Regions from separate parts of the Neorhizobium fuzhouense genome, predicted to be linked through region 1. Evidence: predicted binding sites of a transcription regulator. Region 1 holds the regulator's gene; each other region holds the start of a gene.
What was found. The regulator PhoB, encoded in region 1, activates phosphate uptake and scavenging genes when phosphate is short. The targets are predictions, from matches to a motif close to TGTCATNNANCTGTCAT.

Region 1 (4,434 bases):
TTCGACGTAAATCTCAATGTCCGCGAAAATACGGTGACGGCGCTGATCGGCCCTTCGGGCTGCGGCAAGTCCACCTTCCTGCGTTGCCTCAACCGCATGAACGATACGATCGAAAGCTGCCGCGTCACCGGCCGCATCACGCTCGATACCGACGATATCTACGATCCGTCGATCGACGTGGTGGAACTGCGCGCCCGCGTCGGCATGGTGTTCCAGAAGCCGAACCCGTTCCCGAAGTCGATCTACGAAAACATCGCCTACGGTCCGCGTATCCACGGTCTTGCCCGCAACAAGGCGGACATGGATCAGATCGTCGAGGCAAGCCTGCAGCGCGCCGGTCTCTGGAACGAAGCAAAGGACCGCCTGCACGAATCCGGCACCGGCCTCTCGGGCGGCCAGCAGCAGCGCCTGTGCATTGCCCGCGCCATTGCCGTGTCGCCGGAAGTCATCCTGATGGACGAGCCCTGCTCGGCGCTCGATCCGATCGCGACCGCGAAAGTGGAAGAGCTGATCCACGAGCTGCGCAGCAATTACACCATCGTCATCGTGACCCACTCGATGCAGCAGGCGGCCCGCGTCTCGCAGCGCACCGCCATGTTCCACCTCGGCCAGCTGGTCGAGGAGAACGACACCGACAAGATGTTCACCAACCCGGATGATCAGCGCACGCAGGACTACATCATGGGTCGCTTCGGCTGATTGCCGCCGCCGATCCCTGCCTGCCGCCTTGTGCTGACACCCCTATCCGAGGACGCCAAAATGCCTTCGCACATCCTTTCGGCCTATGACGAAGACCTGAAATACCTCAACCGCCGCATTTCCGAAATGGGCGGCCTTGCCGAGCAGATGTGCGGCGATGCCGTGCGCGCGCTCGTCAATTCCGATGGCGCGCTTGCCCAGAAGGTCATCTCCGACGACGTGATCCTCGATCACGCCGAGCGCGAGATCCAGGAAAAGGCGATCGTGACGATTGCCAAGCGCCAGCCGATGGCGGCGGATCTGCGCGAAATCATCGGCACGCTGCGCATTGCAGCCGATCTCGAGCGCGTCGGCGATCTGGGCAAGAACACCGCCAAGCGCGTCATTGCCGTGCAGGGCACCGGCGTTCCGCGCAAGCTTGCCCGTGGCCTCGAGCATCTGTCCGAGCTGGCGCTCGTGCAGCTGAAGGAAGTGCTCGATGTGTTCTCCAGCCGCTCGGTGCAGAAGGCGGAAGCCATCCGCCAGCGCGACGAGGAAATCGATGCCATGTACACCTCGCTGTTCCGCGAGCTGCTGACCTACATGATGGAAGACCCGCGCAACATCACGTCGTGCACGCATCTCCTGTTCTGCGCCAAGAACATCGAGCGCATCGGCGACCATGCCACCAACATCGCCGAGACGATCTATTACATTGCAACCGGTGCCCAGCCGGAAGGCGAGCGCCCCAAGGATGATACGTCCAACACGCTTGGTGCCGTGGCCGAGTAAGGCCATACTGACGGAGTGCCTGAACCATGCTGCCCAAAATTGCGGTTGTGGAGGACGAGGAAGCTCTCAGCGTCCTCCTGCGCTATAATCTCGAGGCCGAAGGCTACGAGGTCGAGACCATCCTGCGCGGCGACGAGGCGGAAATCCGCCTGCAGGAGCGGTTGCCGGATCTCTTGATCCTCGACTGGATGCTGCCGGGCGTCTCCGGCATCGAGCTTTGCCGGCGCCTGCGCATGCGTCCGGATACCGAACGCCTGCCGATCATCATGCTGACGGCACGCGGCGAGGAAAGCGAGCGTGTGCGCGGTCTGGCGACCGGTGCCGACGACTATGTGGTAAAGCCCTTCTCGACGCCGGAACTGATGGCGCGTGTGAAAGCCATGCTGCGCCGCGCCCGGCCGGAGGTTCTGTCGAGCGTGCTGCGCTGCGGCGATATCGAACTCGACCGCGAAACGCATCGCGTTCACCGCAAGAGCCGCGAAGTGCGGCTTGGGCCCACCGAGTTTCGCCTGCTGGAATTCCTGATGACATCGCCCGGCCGCGTCTATTCGCGCTCGCAGCTTCTCGATGGCGTCTGGGGTCACGATATCTACGTGGACGAGCGCACCGTCGACGTGCATGTCGGGCGCCTGCGCAAGGCGCTCAACTTTTCCAACATGCAGGATGTGATCCGCACCGTGCGCGGCGCCGGCTATTCGATGGAAGCCTGAGGCGGTCCCCGCACGCCGGTTTTGCCAGACCCAAAACGTTCAACGCCCGGTGGCCCTGCTGCCGGGCGTTTGTCTTGTCCCCAGTCACCGGTCACTGCCGAGCGCGCAAAAAAAACGGGCGCGGGGCCCGTTTTTCGTTCGCATCGGCTGACGATCCCTTAAGGATCAGGCGCGGGCAGCGGCCGAGATGTTGGCGGCCTTGCGACGCTCGTTCACCGGCTGGTAGGCAAGCCGCGCGTGATACTTGCAATAGGGCGAGGTATCGGCAGATTCCGAACCGCAGAAGTGGAAATCGTCCTTCAGCGGGTCGCCCATCGGCCACTTGCAGGTGCGCTCGGTGAGATCCGTCAGCGACAGCTTGCGCGACATCGGCACGACGACATTGCTCGGTGCCTTGAATTCTGCCGGTTCGGCGGCTTCGGCCTCGACCTCTTCCGTCACCAGCGTGGCGCCGAGCGGACGGGTAACGGTGCGGGTGGGGGCGCCGGCCGGGGTGCGGGCGGCAAAGTTTGGTGCGCGCGGCGCCGACGTGGTGCGCTTGGCGGGCGCGGTGCGCGCCGTTGCCTGCGTGCCGCCGGCCTTTGCGCGGCCCGGCAGGTTGAGGCGATGCACCTTGCCGATCACGGCGTTGCGGCTGACGCCGCCCAGCTGTGTGGCGATCTGGCTTGCGCTCAGGCCTTCGGCCCAAAGCCGCTTTAGTCTCTCGACGCGCTCGTCCGTCCAGTTCATGCTGTCTCTCCGCCTTAGAGCATCTGTGCGAGACAGAATCGTTCACCCTCCGGCGGGAGGATTTCCTGCCGGACATACCATATCTATACGTTTGGTGACTAGTTCCGCCGCATGCAGTCTAGTAATTGATCTTTAACCTATCGGCCCGGGGACTCGCTGACAAGAGTCGGTGGAATCGCCGCGAATCGATTTCCGGGTTTTCCCCAACTTGCTTTTAAGGCGAGTCTTTTTTGTCACAGCGCGAAAGCCTGGCGCAAGCCAGCCTCACGCAGCGGAAATCCCCCGGAATTCAAGCGATTTGTTGACAGTTGATCCTGAAATGCAGATAGTGCGCCTGCCGCCGCTCAAGGCGGCATTTTTGATTTCTGGTTTGCGTTCGGGCAGCCCGCGGGCGCTTGGACGGATGATTGCCCAAGGAGTGATGTCGCCATGGCTGAAGCCGCGCTTTTCGACACCTTTGCACGGGCCCCGCTGCGTTTTACGCGTGGCGAGGGGGTCTGGCTCGTGACGGAAACGGGCGAGCGATATCTCGATTTCGGTGCGGGCGTCGCCGTCACCTCCTGCGGCCATTCCAACCCGCATCTGGTCCAGGCCCTGAAGGATCAGGCCGAAAAGGTCTGGCACCTGTCCAACCTCTACGAGATCCCCGATCAGGAGCGGCTGGCCCGTCGTCTGGTCGAGGCGACCTTTGCCGATAAGGTGTTCTTCACCAATTCGGGCGCGGAAGCGCTGGAATGCGCCATCAAGACCGCCCGCCGCTACCATTTTTCCAAGGGTCACCCGGAAAAATTCCACATCATCACCTTCGAAGGCGCCTTCCATGGCCGCACGATCGCGACGATCGCCGCCGGCGGCCAGGAAAAATACATGGAGGGCTTCGGCCCGAAGGCGCAAGGCTTTGACCAGGTTCCCTTCGGCGATCTCGAGGCGCTGAAGGCCGCCATCACGGAAAACACCGCAGCCCTGCTGATCGAGCCGATCCAGGGCGAGGGCGGTATCCGCGTCGTCGCCAAGGAATTCCTGCGCGAGCTGCGCCAGATCTGCGATGACCGCGGCATTCTCCTGATGTTCGATGAAGTGCAGTCCGGCGTTGGCCGTACCGGAAAATTCTTCGCCTATGAGGCAACCGGCATCGCGCCCGATATCATGGCCGTTGCCAAGGGCATCGGCGGCGGCTTTCCTTTCGGGGCCTGCCTTGCAACCGCCGAGGCAGCGTCCGGCATGAAGCCCGGCATCCACGGCACGACCTATGGCGGCAATCCGCTCGCCATGGCCGTCGGCAATGCCGTGCTTGACGTCGTGCTTGCTGATGGCTTTCTGGAAAACGTGCGTGACGTGGCGCTCGTCTTCCGTCAGGGCCTTGCTTCGCTAAAAGACCGTTTTCCCGATGTGATCGAGGAGATCCGCGGCGAAGGCCTGATGCTCGGCATCAAGGCGCGCGTGCCGGCCGGCGATCTGGCGCTTGCCATGCGGGAGGAGCATCTGCTCGGCGTTCCCGCCGGGGATAACGTCATCCGCCTGCTGC
Region 2 (4,434 bases), on a different contig from region 1:
CCCCAAAGTCTGCGGCGGAAAACGTCGTGGCATCGGCGACGGAAAGCGTCGGCTCTGTCGCCTTGCCGCGAAAATTGGCGCGTGTCGTTGCCAGCATTTCGGCGGAGATGTCGAGGCCGAAAAGGCGTGCGCGTGGATAGAGCCGGTGTGCCAGAAGCAGGTTTCGGCCGGTGCCGCAGCCGACTTCCAGAAGCGTCCCATCGGTCGGCACCGCAAGATCGGCAATCGCCCGGTCACGCCCGAGAAGATAGTATTTGCGCGTCAGGTCGTAGATATGGCGCTGGTAGCGATACATCCGGTCCATGCGTGCCGCATGGTCTGCTGCCGGCAAGGGACGTGTTTCGCCAAAGGTCGTCATGCGGCGCGCTCATAGATGTGGAAGCCGCCATAGATCGCCGAACGGTCCTGCAGGTTCAGCTCCTGCGAGCGGACGTCGAGATAGCGCCACTGATCACGGATCGCCGGCGAAAGGCGGCCCTCGATAATGCTCTTTTCGGCAGCCGTGCGGAAGATGACGCGGGCGCCCGGTGCGGCGGTGCGGCTGATTTCAGCCCAGAGATCGTTGAGCTGGCGGTCGTTCATCCAGTCCTGCGCATCGAGCAGCACATAGCGATCCACGGTGCCGGCGGCCTTGTGCGACAGGAGATCGGTAAAGGTTTCATGATGGACGGCAACGCGCGGCACATTGTTGCGGATGGTCCGGTAGTGTTCCGCCTTCAGGTAGGTCGGCAGCGAACCCTCGTGCGGCAGCGCATAGCGGCGTACAAAGGCCTGCCAGGCGAAATAATTGTCGCGAAGCGGAAAGTGGCAGGCGAGCTTTTCCAGACGCTGGCGCAGCACCGGCGCAATCGAACCATCCGCGGCAAGGCTTGCCAGTTCGTCATATTGCTGCGGCGGAATGCCAAGGCCGAACAGCGAGCTTTTGGCGCTCGTCAGCCAGCGGATCAGCGGCTTGTCGAAAAGCGGTGCGATGCGGGTATCGAAAAACTGCCGCTGTTCACGCAGCGATCCCATGGTCGCCATTTCGGTGAGGTTGACGCCATGCAGCCGCGCCAGAAGGTGACCTGCGGCAATGAAGCGGCCGAGCAGGCCGGTGCGGTAGATATTGCGCTCGAACACGGAGATGCGGCGGCGCCCCGTGAGGCTTCGCTTCTGCCAGTAGGAGCGGGTGGTCTCGTCAAGCTTCGGCGCAATGAAGAGATCAAACGCGCGCCCGTTGGTTCGGGCATTTTCGGTGGCCAGAAAGCGCACCACGTCGGCATGGGCGGGAAGGGCGGCAAAGGCTTGCAGCTTCAGGCGGTTGAGCGCGATATGATGCGGATTAAGATCCACCACGTCGATGGAGCGCGGCGAGCGGGAGAGGTAGGCCAGCATGTTGCAGCCACCGGACCCGATGGTGACGATGCTGTGCCCGGCCGCCAGTTCCATGCCGGCCATGTCGACATCCGGATCCTCCCAGATCTGCGGATAGACGAGGCCGGAAAACAACAGGCCGAACAGGCGCTCGGAAAAGCCGCTCTTCGACAACGCCTTGTGCTGCAGCAATGCAGTCTTCAGCTTTCCGTTTTTCAGAAACCCGGCTTCCGGTGCGATCTCGGCCATGCTCAACCCCTGTCGTCTCGCCCTGCGTGTCAAATGGCTGTAGCCGCCTGCTGCTACAGTTTCATGACGTGTCCTTATGCCGCCGTACTTGGGGCCGAAGCTCGCCGCGGCTGCTCGGTTCGAAGAGAGCGCCGCGGCTGTCCAGCGGGATTGGTTTCATGCGCCTTGTGCTTCGTCTTGTTCGGTTTTTTCTCGTCTTCGTGGTGCTGGTGCTCATCGCCTGCCTGGTCTGGCTCTATGTCGCCCCGCCTGCGCTGTTGCGGGTCGGAAGCGGCTATGCGGCCAAGATCGTCTGCTCGAATGTGTTTCTGGCCGGGCGCGAATCGGCAGAGGTGCTGTCGGAAGATGTGCAGGCGCCGGGCCATCCGCTGCTTCGCCTGATGCGGGTTGCCGTGGACCGGGATGCGGGGCGGGTGCATGCCGCAATTCTTGGCGCCATCGCGCCGGCAACCGCCGTTTACCGCGAGGGCTTTGGCTGCGCGCTGCTTGCGGATGGGAAGACCCCGGCAAGGCTTCCCACAGCCGCTGCATCGGCCGAAGCGCCGGCAAAGGCACCGGTCGACACCAAGGCTCTTTGGCCTGAAGGTGAAACGGTGGTCACCCGGCCGGACATCGGCGACATCCTGTCTCGCGACGACCTGACGGGGCCGGGGCTAAGGGCAGTCGTGGTGGTCAAGGACGGCCGCATCGTCGGCGAGCGCTACGGGCAAGGCTTTGACGGCCGGATGCCGCTCCTCGGCTGGTCGATGACGAAATCGGTGAATGCCGCGCTCGTTGCCACCATGATCCGCGACGGGCGCATGACGCTTGCCGACAAGGGCCTGTTTGGCGCCTGGAAAGGTGATGAGCGTGCCGACATCACCCTTGCGCAGCTGCTTGCCATGGAAAGCGGGCTTGCCTTCAACGAGGATTACGGTGCCGTGGCGGATGTGACCCGGATGCTGTTCCTCGAGCCCGACATGGCCGGTTTTGCTGCAAGCCTGCCGCTTGCACGAACGCCGGGGACGGGCTTCCACTATTCGTCCGGCACGGCCATGCTGCTCTCGCGCCTGTGGATGGACCGGTTCACGGAGAAGGCCGAGGCGCTCGCCTATCCGCGCAAGGCGCTGTTTGAGCCGCTCGGCATGGCAAGCGCGGTGATGGAGCTGGATGAGACCGGAACCTTTGCCGGCAGTTCCTACATGTATGCCACAGCCCGCGACTGGGCCCGCTTCGGCCTTGTCCTTGCCAAGCGCGGGGAATGGCAGGGCCGCAGCATCCTGCCACCCCATCTGGTGGCAGACATGTCGCAGGAAAATGCGACGTCTGGCGGGCGCTATTCGCGCATGCAGACATGGCTTGCTCGTCAAAGGACGGGGGAGGGGGCGTTTCGCGCGGTCGTCCCTCAGGATCAGTTTGCTCTGGAAGGGCATGACGGACAAAGCGTGACGGTCATTCCGTCAAAAGGGCTCGTCGTGGTGCGCCTGGGGCTGACGCCGGCAGCGAAAGGATACCGGTCGGACGCGCTGGTAGCGGCATTGCTTAAAGCGCTGTAACGACCGCGCCCCTGGCCGCTTACTTCAGAACGTTCAGCATGTCCTTGCGCTTGGCATCATAGTAGTAGCCGCGCGCATAAAGACCGATGGCGTCATCCGGCTCGTTATCGGCCACCAGCCAGGCGCCGCGCAGATATTTGATGGCGTATTTCAGGTTGGTTTCGGCATCCAGCAGGCCTTCCGGCGTGCCGCTATATCCCATGGACTTGGCGGTGGAATACTTGATCTGCATGAGGCCGAAATAGCCGCGCTTGTTGTAGGCCTTCGGGTCGTAGCGGCTTTCGCGGTGCACGACGCGGTGGACGAGTGATTCCGGCACGCCGTACATGCCCGCATAGCGCTTGATCAGCTTGTTCAGGGTCGGCGTGCTGGCCTCAGCCGTTGCCGGCACCGGAGCACCGGGGGCCGGCGGGAAGAAATCATTGGACACGGACGAGAGCGGCTGTGCCGGGGATGCGTAGGCCAGCATCGAAGAGGTGCTGGAAGGCGCAGGGCGCGGACGCGGCGTCGGAATGGCCGCATAGCTTGCGGAAAACTCCGGCGGAATGCCGGCCGGTTTTTCCGCCGGCTTCTGCGTGGACCGCAAGGCGGCGGTCTGCAGGGTCGGTGTAATTTCCTGGCTGGTCTTGGCCAGCGGCGTGGCCGACACCGGCTCGGTCATGGTGTGAGCGGTCGTGGTTGCCACATTGATGGCCTCCATCGCGCCCGTTGTCTGGATGGAGGTGGGTGCTACGGCAAGCGCCGGCGTGACCACGGGCATTTCGGAGGCCTGGGCAAGCGCGGCGCGCACGGCATCGTTCTGCGCGGCAAGCGCCGACTGGCCGGTCGGAAGCGTCACGGTGTGAACCCGGCCGCCTTTTTCAGCAACGACGGTCGTTGTACCGGCCGGTGCTTCGACAGGCCCGCTTGCGGCAGCCGAAGCGGCGGCTGCTGCTGCAATGGAGATACGCCCGGTCTTGGTTGCCGGCTGTTGTCCCGTCGCCTGACCGGCGGAAGGAGCCTCGGCAGAGGCCAGCTCTGCGGACTGTTCGGTGTCTGCCGCTGTCTTTTTGGATGCCGTTTCCACGCTCGAGCAGCCGGAAACAGCCCCGCAAATCGCAAACGCCACAACCGCGTTGCAACCGAGAATTCGGGTTATCGCCATGGTCTCACTTTCACGAAGATATTAATCCCAACCTGCCAGTGCCCCTCAAATCTAAAGATTTCTTAACTTATCCTAACGCAGGCGGCAAGCCCGTGGATGCTATGCAGCAATCCGGCGATAGCCGGCGCTGACGGCGCGGCGTGCGATGAAGCG
Region 3 (4,434 bases), on a different contig from region 1:
CTGCGCAAGCCTTGCGGAGGCCGGTCATACGGTCGATGCCTGCGATCTCTATGCGGAAGGGTTCGATCCGGTCCTCTCCGCCCATGGAAGGCGGATCTATCACGATTACCCGGACAACATGGCGGGGCTCGAGAGCTACGTGGAACGCCTGAAACAGGCCGAGGGGCTGGTCATCTGCACGCCGGTGTGGAATTTCGGCTTTCCCGCCATGCTGAAGGGCTATTTCGATCGGGTCTGGCTGCCCGGCGTCTCCTTCGGTCTTCAGGACGGAAAGCTCACGCCGACGCTTCGCCACATCCGCAAGCTCGGCGCCGTCCTGACCTATGGCGGCACGCCCATGCGCGCGTTTCTCGTCGGGGACCCGCCGAAAAAGATCATCAAGCGTGTCATCCGGGCACAAATCGCCCTCGGCGCGCCGGTTAAATTCCTCGCCCATTACGACATGAACAACTGTACCGAGGCCACGCGCGCTGCGTTCCTCATGCGTGTGAAGACGGAAATGATACACTTTTAAGATTGTATCATTTAAAGACATCGTTAAATTTTCATCGCTATAAATCTCTTGGAACAAGAGGTTAAGCGATGCGCATTGTCTTTCTGATCGCCCTTCTGATGCTGGTTGGGTGCGGTACCGCCCCCAGCAGGATCGACAATGCCTGCGCCATATTCGCACAACGTGATGGACTGTTCAACAACTGGGCCCGCGACGCAAGGACTGCTTCACAACGATACGGTGTGCCGGTTCCGGTTCTGATGGCGACGATCTATACGGAATCCGGTTTCCGTGCCCGCGCCCGGCCGCCGCGCACCAAGCTCCTGGGCTTCATTCCCTGGACGCGCGCCTCCTCTGCCTATGGCTATGCGCAGGCGCTCGACGGCACCTGGGAGACCTATCGCCGCGAGACCGGTCGCTGGGGGGCCAGCCGCTCCGACTTCGGCGACGCCATCGATTTCGTCGGCTGGTATCACCGCAAGAGCCATGACACGAACGGCATCCCGCTCCAGGACGGCTACCGGCTCTACCTCGCCTATTATTCCGGCCATAGCGGCTATGAACGCGGCGAGTTTTCCTCCGGCACCCGCCAGGCGGCACAACGCTCGGCCAGCATGGCCAGCCGCTACGAGAACCAGCTGCGCGCCTGCGGTTACTAGGCAGGACGCGTTTGCCGGCGCCAAAGCCGGGTTTCCCTTGCGCCAAGACGTCGCACTGCGATCAATCTGACGGCCGGATTTGCGCTGGCGCAAGGCCGGCCGTTTCCTGTCATACCACCGTCAACTCCGCAGCCCAGCCTTGGGCCCAGCGATGCGGAGAACACCATGCTTCAGGCACAGAGAGACACCATTATTCCAGCCGGAGCCGCAGACGCGGCAAACGGCGTCGCCCCGGGCAACCGACAGGACGTTTTGGAGACCAGCGAAGAGGATGCTAGCGCAATGCAGGCGCTCTTCGACGAACTTGTGGAGCTGCGTACAGCGATCGCCGAGAGTGCCGTACCGCTTGCCGATGCTCTGTTTTCGAAAGCGCCCGTCTCCGACCGGGACTGCAAGCGCCTTGCCAATCTCTCACACTATCTGACGCTGCGCCGGCGCGATATCCGCCCCCTGCAGCGGCTTCTGATGCGGCTCGGCTTTTCCTCGCTCGGGCGGCTGGAAGGTCGCGTGCTGCCGACGCTCGATGCGGTGCTGGCAAGCCTTGCGGCGGCAACCGGTGCCGCCCCGCCATTCCCACGCCCGACGGAAGCGGCGTTCTTTGACGGTGAGTCAGCCCTTGCCGCAGCGGCAGACGAGCTACTGGGGCCGGAGCCCTCGCATCGGCACTGCCGCATCATGGTGACGCTTCCGAGCGAGGCGGCCGAAGCCCCCGACATGGTGGCCGATCTCGTGGCGCGCGGCATGACCATTGCCCGCATCAACTGCGCCCATGACGATCGCGAGGCCTGGCGCGCCATGGCCGGCCATGCGCGCGAAGCCGGCGAGCGGCTGGGACGCCAGGTGAAGATCCTCATGGATATTGCCGGTCCCAAAATCCGCACGGAGGCCGTGGTGCCGGTCAAGGGCACCAAGCTCGACGTCGGCGATCTCTTCCGGCTGGTGGCCGAGGGAGAACCGGCGCTTGCCGGCGAGGCGCGGGTCTGCGCATCGGTGTCGCTGCCGCAGATCGTCACCCGGCTGTCGCTCGGCGACCGCGTGCGCTATGACGACGGAAAGCTGGAAGGCGTGGTCGAGGCGCTGTCGGAGGGTGCCGCGCTCATCCGCGTCACCCGCTGCAAGACGGGCGGCACCAAGATCAAACCGGAAAAGGGGCTGAACCTGCCCGATACGGCGCTTGGTCTTTCGCCGCTCACCGCCAAGGACGAGGCGGACCTGATGAGCGTCGTCGAATGCGCCGACATGATCGGCTATTCCTTCGTCAGCCGGTCAGAGGATATCGATCTTCTGGAGGAAGCTCTTCGCCGCCATGACGGCGCAGAGGCTGGCCGCGCAGAGGGTGCGGGGGCCAGAAAAGGCAGGCTGGGTCTCGTGGCCAAGATCGAACAGCCGGCTGCGGTGCGCAACCTTCCCGTCCTGATCGCCACGGCGCTGCGCCACCAGCGCCCCTTCGGCGTGATGATCGCGCGCGGGGACCTGGCGGCTGAAATCGGCTTCGAGCGCGTGGCGGAAATGCAGGAGGAAATCCTGTGGATCTGCGAATCGGCCTCCGTGCCGACCATCTGGGCGACCCAGGTGCTGGAAGATCTGGTCAAAACCGGCCTTCCCTCGCGCGGAGAAATGACCGATGCGGCAATGGCGGCGCGGGCCGAATGCGTCATGCTGAACAAGGGGCCGGCGGTGGCTGAAGCCGTCACCCTGCTCGACACTCTCCTCGCGCGCATGGACGGCCATATTTTCAAGAAAACGCCGATGCTGCGGGCACTGCAATCCTGGCCGGACTAACCGCGTCCCGTCTCCAAGGCGCCGCCGTCAAAACACCTTGGCGGCGGTCACCTCTACCTCGACCAGAAATTCCGGCCGCGTAAAGCCGCCAACGATAATCAGCGTGGATACCGGCTTCGGGTCCAGCGTGTAGCGATCGCGCACCGCCATATAGGGCGCAAAATCCTCCCGCCTGGTGACGAAGCCGGAAATGCGGATGACATCGGCAAAGCTCATCCCGGCCTCATCGAGAATCGCCCGGATCGCCTCGAAACACAGCTCCACCTGCCCCGTCACATCCGGGGGAATGCTGTCATCGGTCGCGATGCCGAGCTGCCCCGACGTGACGAGAAGCGACGCGCCCGGCGGCACCAGAAGGCCGTGGTTATAGTGTCCGAACGGCTTTCGAACCGAAGGAGGGTTGAAGACCTGTTTTGCTGCTGACGTCATGCCGTTGCCTTATCGATTCCCGGTGATCAAGCACCACTATAACCGGGTCGGGAGGCTCTGGAAGAGCTTCCGCACTCAAATGCACCCGCCTTCAGGCCCGCGTCGGCATCGCCGGGAATGCGGTCAGCGCAGGATCGATGACGTCCCAGGCTTGGGCTGCATCGGTCCAGGTCACCATGGAGGGCGTGTAGCGGGCGGGATCATCGAGACTTGCCGCACGGATGATGAAGATATCCGGCATGGATGGAAAGGTCATGTAGACGGGCGAGCCGCACACCGGGCAGAAGGCGCGCCGCTTGACGGTACCGCTGTCTCCGGTCAGTTCCCACTCCGTTGCATCGCCCCCTTTTAAGACTTCGGCAGCCTGAAAGACCAGATGCGATTGGTGACCGGTTCCACTTTCCCGCTGGCACTGCCGGCACTGGCAATCGACCATGGCGGCCGGCTGGCCTTCAACACGGTAGCGAAGCGCGCCACAGGCGCAGCCTCCTGTATAGGCATCGCTCATCACTGTTCTCCTTCGTCGGGGGCTTGCTGAACGTCGTCAAGCAGCGGAGAGATGCGGGGAACCACCGTCTTCCATCCTCCGCTCATGTTTGCGTAGGCCGTTTCGTTGCGGGGAAGGTCGAAGCCCGAGTGGACAAGCCGCAGCCGCGTGCCTTGCGTGGTCGGGGCAAGCGTCCAGGTCACGACCGTATCGAGGCGCGAGCCATAGCCTGTATTGGCGTCGTCGCCGCCTTTCCAGGAGTAGGAGAAGCGCTCGTTCGGAACGACCTCCAGCACCTCGCAATGGATGGTGCCGTCCCAGGCGCCGGCCGCTTTCGTGTGAAAGGTAAAACGCGTGCCCGCAACGGGGTGGAAACCGGTTGGCGGCATCAGGAAGCGGGCAATCAGTGCGCCATCGGTCAGCGCGCGCCAGATCACCTCGGGAGAGTGCGGAAAGTTTTCCTCCACGACGATGCTCCGGCTGCCCGGCATTCCACCCATCCCGTTCATGGATCGATCTCCTTCAGGATATCCCTCAGATGTGTGAAGCGTTGGCGCCAGAAGGTGTCGTAATGGCTCATCCAG
Region 4 (4,434 bases), on a different contig from region 1:
GAAGACGAGGCAGCACAAGACCAGCACCACTGCCAGCATATTGGCCGCCACGCCATTATAGGTCGACTGGAACTGATCGATGATCGCGGTGGTGAAGGTGTCGAAGCGGATCATCGCAAAGAGACCGTATTCCGAGAGCAGATGCAGCGAAATCAGAAGCGCGCCGCCCAGGATCGCCAGCCGCAGCTGCGGCAGGACCACACGGAAGAAGACGGAAAGCGGCGAAAGCCCAAGCGATGCCGCCTGATCCTCGAGCCCCGGATCGAGAAGCCTGAGTGCGGCTGCGACCGGCAGGTAGAGAAACGGGAAATAGGCGACGATCGAGATCGGCACGCCGGCCGAAAGACCGTTGAGGCCCGGCCAGACGCCGATCCAGGCATAGCTGTGAACGAAGGCCGGCACGGCAAGGGGGGCGACGCACAGCCAGGCAAACAGCCGTGCGCCGGGAAGGTCCGTGCGCTCCGTCAGAAAGGCAAGCGCGACGGCAAGCACCGCACAGGCCGGCACGGTCAGCAGGATGAGAAAGACGGTGTTGAGCAGAAGGCCGGCGACGCGAGGCCGAAAGATCAGCGCGACCGCCGTCTCATATCCCGTGGCAAGCGTTGCCCAGAGCACGAAACAGAGCGGCACCAGCGCCAGGCAGGCAAAGAACACGGCAATGACGGACACCCAGGACAGGCAAAACGACCGCAGCGGTCGCGGTTGCGTGAGGGAGGCTGTCGCGCTGATCGGGGTCATTCTGTGCTCGAAATCGTCAAACGCCGCAGATACGCGCTGCGGCGCCGTGAAGCAACCGGATTGCCGGCTAAAATCAGAGGATTCCGGCCGCCGTCATCAGATCCGTGACCTTGGCATTGTTGAGATGCGCCGGATCGACCTTGGGGGCATTGAGATCGGCAAGTGGCACCAGCGCCTTGTTGGAGGCTGCGTCGCGACCCACGGCATATTCGAAGGAGGTGCCGGTGCGCAGGATGTCCTGGCCGCCCTTCGCCGTCAGCCACTTCAGGAAGGCCTGGGCCTGCTGCTTGTGCTTGCTGGAGGCCAGAATTCCGCCGCCCGATACGCTGACGAAGGCGCCCGGATCCTGATTGCGGAAATAATGCAGGGCGACGTTCTTGCTGTTTTCGCCGGTGCGGGCCTGATCACCGAAATAATAGTAGTGATAGATCAGCGCGCCTTCGACCTGACCGGCATTGACGGCCTTCATGGCGGTGGAATTGCCGCGGTAGGGGGCGAAGTTTTCCTTCATGCCCTTCAGCCATGCGGCCGTTGCCGCTTCGCCCTTCAGCTCCAGGAAGGCGCCAACGATGGCCTGGAAATCGGCGCCCGATGGCGAGGCGGCCCAGCGGCCCTTCCAGGCCGGCTCGGCAAGCTCGGCCATGGTCTTCGGCAGCTTGTCTTCGGAAAGCTTCGTCTTGTCATAGGCAAAGACGGTGGAGCGGGCGGCAATGCCGACCCAATGGCCGTTGGAGGGCTTGAAGCCGTCCGGCACCTGCGCAAGCGTTGCCGCATCCACCGGTTCGAACAGCCCTGCCCCGTCCACCAGGGTCATGGCCGGGGAATTTTCGGTGAGGAAGAGGTCTGCCGGCGAATTGGCGCCTTCCTGCACGATCTGGTTGGCAAACTCCATGTCCGATCCGTTGCGCACGGTCACCGCAATGCCCGTCTCTTCGGTAAACGCCTTCACCCATTCCTGGGTCAGGCCCTCGTGCTGCGCATTGTAGATGGTGAGGCTGTCTGCCACCTGCGCATGCCCGACCGTTGCGATCGAGGACAGGGACAGCGCAAGCGCGATGCGGCTCATGGCGTTTCGATAGGAAATCAAGTTTGCCTCCATGGCGGGTCTCATCAGGATGTCGGATGAGCGTTATATAAAGCGGATAGTGACAGTCAACATTGATCGGCTTTGCCCCCGCACGATTGCGTGATCGAAAGAGCCATCAATACAAGGAGTTGCAGGCGCGTTTGCTGACACGTTGGCGGCCTGTGTCACAAAACTCTCATCACTGCGGGTTTAAGGAGTGCGCCATCCCGTGCCACCCGCATGGACCCCCAGGAGAGCTTAGCCATGAGCGGCGCATCAAATGCGATTGTCGATGAAGAAACCCTTTTTGCAGAACCACTTAAGCCTTTCCTTGCGGCGGATGTGAAAGCCCTGTCCTCACGCCGCAACCCGGCAATTCTGACGATTGCCCATCGCGGCTTCTGGCGGGAAACGGCGGAAAATTCGCTGGCTTCCGTGCGTGCCGCCATCGCAGCCGGCGTCGACATGATCGAGATCGACACGCAGGCGACGCTTGATGGCCGGCTGGTGGTGATCCACGATGCGACGCTTGACCGCACCACGACTGGCACCGGCACCGTCGCCCAATTGCCGTTCGAGACGGTGCGCCGCGCCATGCTGAAGACCGGCGCCGGCGGCGCGGATGCCGCTCTCACTCAGGAAGGCGTGCCGACGCTCGAAGAGATTCTGGAAGAGGCGCGCGGAAAAATCACCGTCAACATCGACACGAAATTTGCCCGCGACCTGCCCCAGGTGATGGAGACGGTGCTGCGCCTGGGCATCGCCGATCAGGTGCTGGTGAAGACCGATATCGATCTTGATGCGCAGCATTTTGACATTCTCGACGCCGACTGGTTTGGCAGGATCCCGCATATGCCGATGTTTGCCGTTCGCCCCGGCCGGTTCGCCGAGGATCTTGCCCGCATCGCGCCGCTTTCAGCCCCGATGATCGAGGTGAAGTTCAAGGACATCGCCGATCTTGAGACGGGCCATGCGGAACTCGAGCGCCAGAACATCCGCCTCTGGATCAACACGCTTGACGTTTCCCATTGTCTCGATTTCAACGATACGCGGGCTCTGGCCGAGCCGGATGCGGTATGGGGTGCGCTGGTCGATGCCGGCGTCGGCGCCATCCAGACGGACGAGGTCGCAGCTTTCAGGACATGGCTCAACGGGCGCTTTGGCGCAGAAGGCAAGTGATGACGATTTCCCATGAACGGCTGGAGCGTGCCTCCAAGGTGATTGCAGAGGCCATGGAACTGGCGCTCAGGTTTCACAGGGACCGCACCAGCATTGCCACCCGCGCCAAGGGGTTCCAGGATTTCGTCTCCGAGGCCGATACGGCCGTCGAGCAGCTGGTGCGCGACCGGTTGGCAGAGGCTTTTCCGGGCGAAACGGTGCTCGGCGAGGAAATGGGCGGCGTTGCCGACGACGCCTACTGGATCGTCGATCCGATCGACGGCACGACGAATTTCCTGCGCGGCTCGCCGCTCTGGGGCATTTCGCTCGGCTTCGTGCGCCATGGCAGGCCGGAACTCGGCGTCGTTGCCATGCCGGCGATGGGCGAGATCTATGCGGCGGCCGATGGCACCGGCCTCTTCCTCAACGGAACGCCTTTCGTGCGCGATACCACCTTTGAAGACGTGCGCATGATGTCGCTCGGCGACAGTGCTGCCGCCGAGGCCGAAGGCGTGGCGGCGCTGACGGTCGGCCTTCGCCATGCCGGCTGGGTGGTGCAGTCGATCCGCTCCACCTCGATGGGCCTCGTGTTTTCCGCCCGTGGCACCTATGACGGCCACCTGCAGAAGTACACGACCATGTGGGACATTGCCGGCGGCGCGGTTCTGGCGCGCGAGGCAGGCCTTGACGTGCGCATCGGCACCCGCGACGGCATTCCCTATATCGCCGCGGCAACGCCGGCCCTCATGGCAGCCACCGAGCCCTTCTGGCCGGAGCTCCGTGAGCCGGAACTGCTTGCCGCAGCCGGTTGAGATCCCCACGCTTCACGCCGCAGACATCAGCGAGCGGCGGAAGCGCAGGAGCGCCAGGGCAAAGAAACCGCAGCCGACGACGGCGAGCGCCAGCATCTGCGGCCAGACGATGAAAAAGTCTGCGCCGCGATAGAGGATCGCCTGCGACAGGGCGACGAAATGCGTCGAGGGCGAGATCTGCATGACGGTCTGCAGGAAGACCGGCATGCTTTCCATCGGCGTCGTGCTGCCCGACAGAAGGTTCATCGCGATCAGCACCGGGATTGCGATGAGGCCGAACTGCGCCATGGAAGTGGAGGCGGTGGCAATCAGGATGCCGAGCGAGGTCACCGAGAACTGGTAGAGTACGGCGGATGCGATGAAGAGACCGAGCGAGCCGGCAATGGGGACATGCAGCACCCGCTCCACCACCACCACGAGCGACAGCACGGCGGCCACGACGATCACCAGCCCGTTCGCCCAGATCTTCGACAGCATGATCTCGCCGGGCGTCACCGGCATCACCAGAAGATGCTCGATTGTGCCATGTTCGCGCTCGCGGATGAGGGCGGCTCCCGTGAGGATCACCGACAGCATGGTGACATTGTTGATGACCTGCATCACCGCGTTGAACCATGTCGACATCAGGTTGGGGTTGAAGCGGGCGCTGATGACGAGGTT

Region 2: a site for PhoB is predicted at 1,655-1,671, ahead of ACEXP3_RS04735 (BtaA family protein). Genes of this name have one in related genera too.
Region 3: a site for PhoB is predicted at 1,260-1,276, ahead of ACEXP3_RS06600 (pyruvate kinase). Genes of this name have one in related genera too.
Region 4: a site for PhoB is predicted at 1,988-2,004, ahead of ACEXP3_RS15105 (glycerophosphodiester phosphodiesterase family protein). Genes of this name have one in related genera too.

The regions. Positions count from the first base shown of each region.
Region 1 is NZ_JBHFFP010000006.1:7,913-12,346, reverse strand. It holds gene pstB (phosphate ABC transporter ATP-binding protein PstB) at 1-699, shown strand, start outside; gene phoU (phosphate signaling complex protein PhoU) at 760-1,470, shown strand; gene phoB (phosphate regulon transcriptional regulator PhoB) at 1,497-2,180, shown strand; gene ACEXP3_RS12190 (GcrA family cell cycle regulator) at 2,346-2,909, opposite strand; gene ACEXP3_RS12185 (aspartate aminotransferase family protein) at 3,339-4,434, shown strand, end outside.
Region 2 is NZ_JBHFFP010000002.1:191,168-195,601, reverse strand. It holds gene ACEXP3_RS04740 (class I SAM-dependent methyltransferase) at 1-358, opposite strand, end outside; gene ACEXP3_RS04735 (BtaA family protein) at 355-1,602, opposite strand; gene ACEXP3_RS04730 (serine hydrolase domain-containing protein) at 1,761-3,137, shown strand; gene ACEXP3_RS04725 (transglycosylase SLT domain-containing protein) at 3,157-4,203, opposite strand; gene ACEXP3_RS04720 (hypothetical protein) at 4,381-4,434, opposite strand, start outside.
Region 3 is NZ_JBHFFP010000002.1:579,702-584,135, forward strand. It holds gene ACEXP3_RS06590 (NAD(P)H-dependent oxidoreductase) at 1-514, shown strand, start outside; gene ACEXP3_RS06595 (transglycosylase SLT domain-containing protein) at 583-1,152, shown strand; gene ACEXP3_RS06600 (pyruvate kinase) at 1,435-2,934, shown strand; gene ACEXP3_RS06605 (RidA family protein) at 2,962-3,363, opposite strand; gene ACEXP3_RS06610 (GFA family protein) at 3,455-3,871, opposite strand; gene ACEXP3_RS06615 (SRPBCC family protein) at 3,871-4,359, opposite strand; gene ACEXP3_RS06620 (ArsR/SmtB family transcription factor) at 4,356-4,434, opposite strand, start outside.
Region 4 is NZ_JBHFFP010000008.1:35,683-40,116, forward strand. It holds gene ACEXP3_RS15095 (ABC transporter permease) at 1-738, opposite strand, end outside; gene ACEXP3_RS15100 (iron ABC transporter substrate-binding protein) at 812-1,804, opposite strand; gene ACEXP3_RS15105 (glycerophosphodiester phosphodiesterase family protein) at 2,069-2,983, shown strand; gene ACEXP3_RS15110 (inositol monophosphatase family protein) at 2,983-3,774, shown strand; gene ACEXP3_RS15115 (ABC transporter permease) at 3,787-4,434, opposite strand, start outside.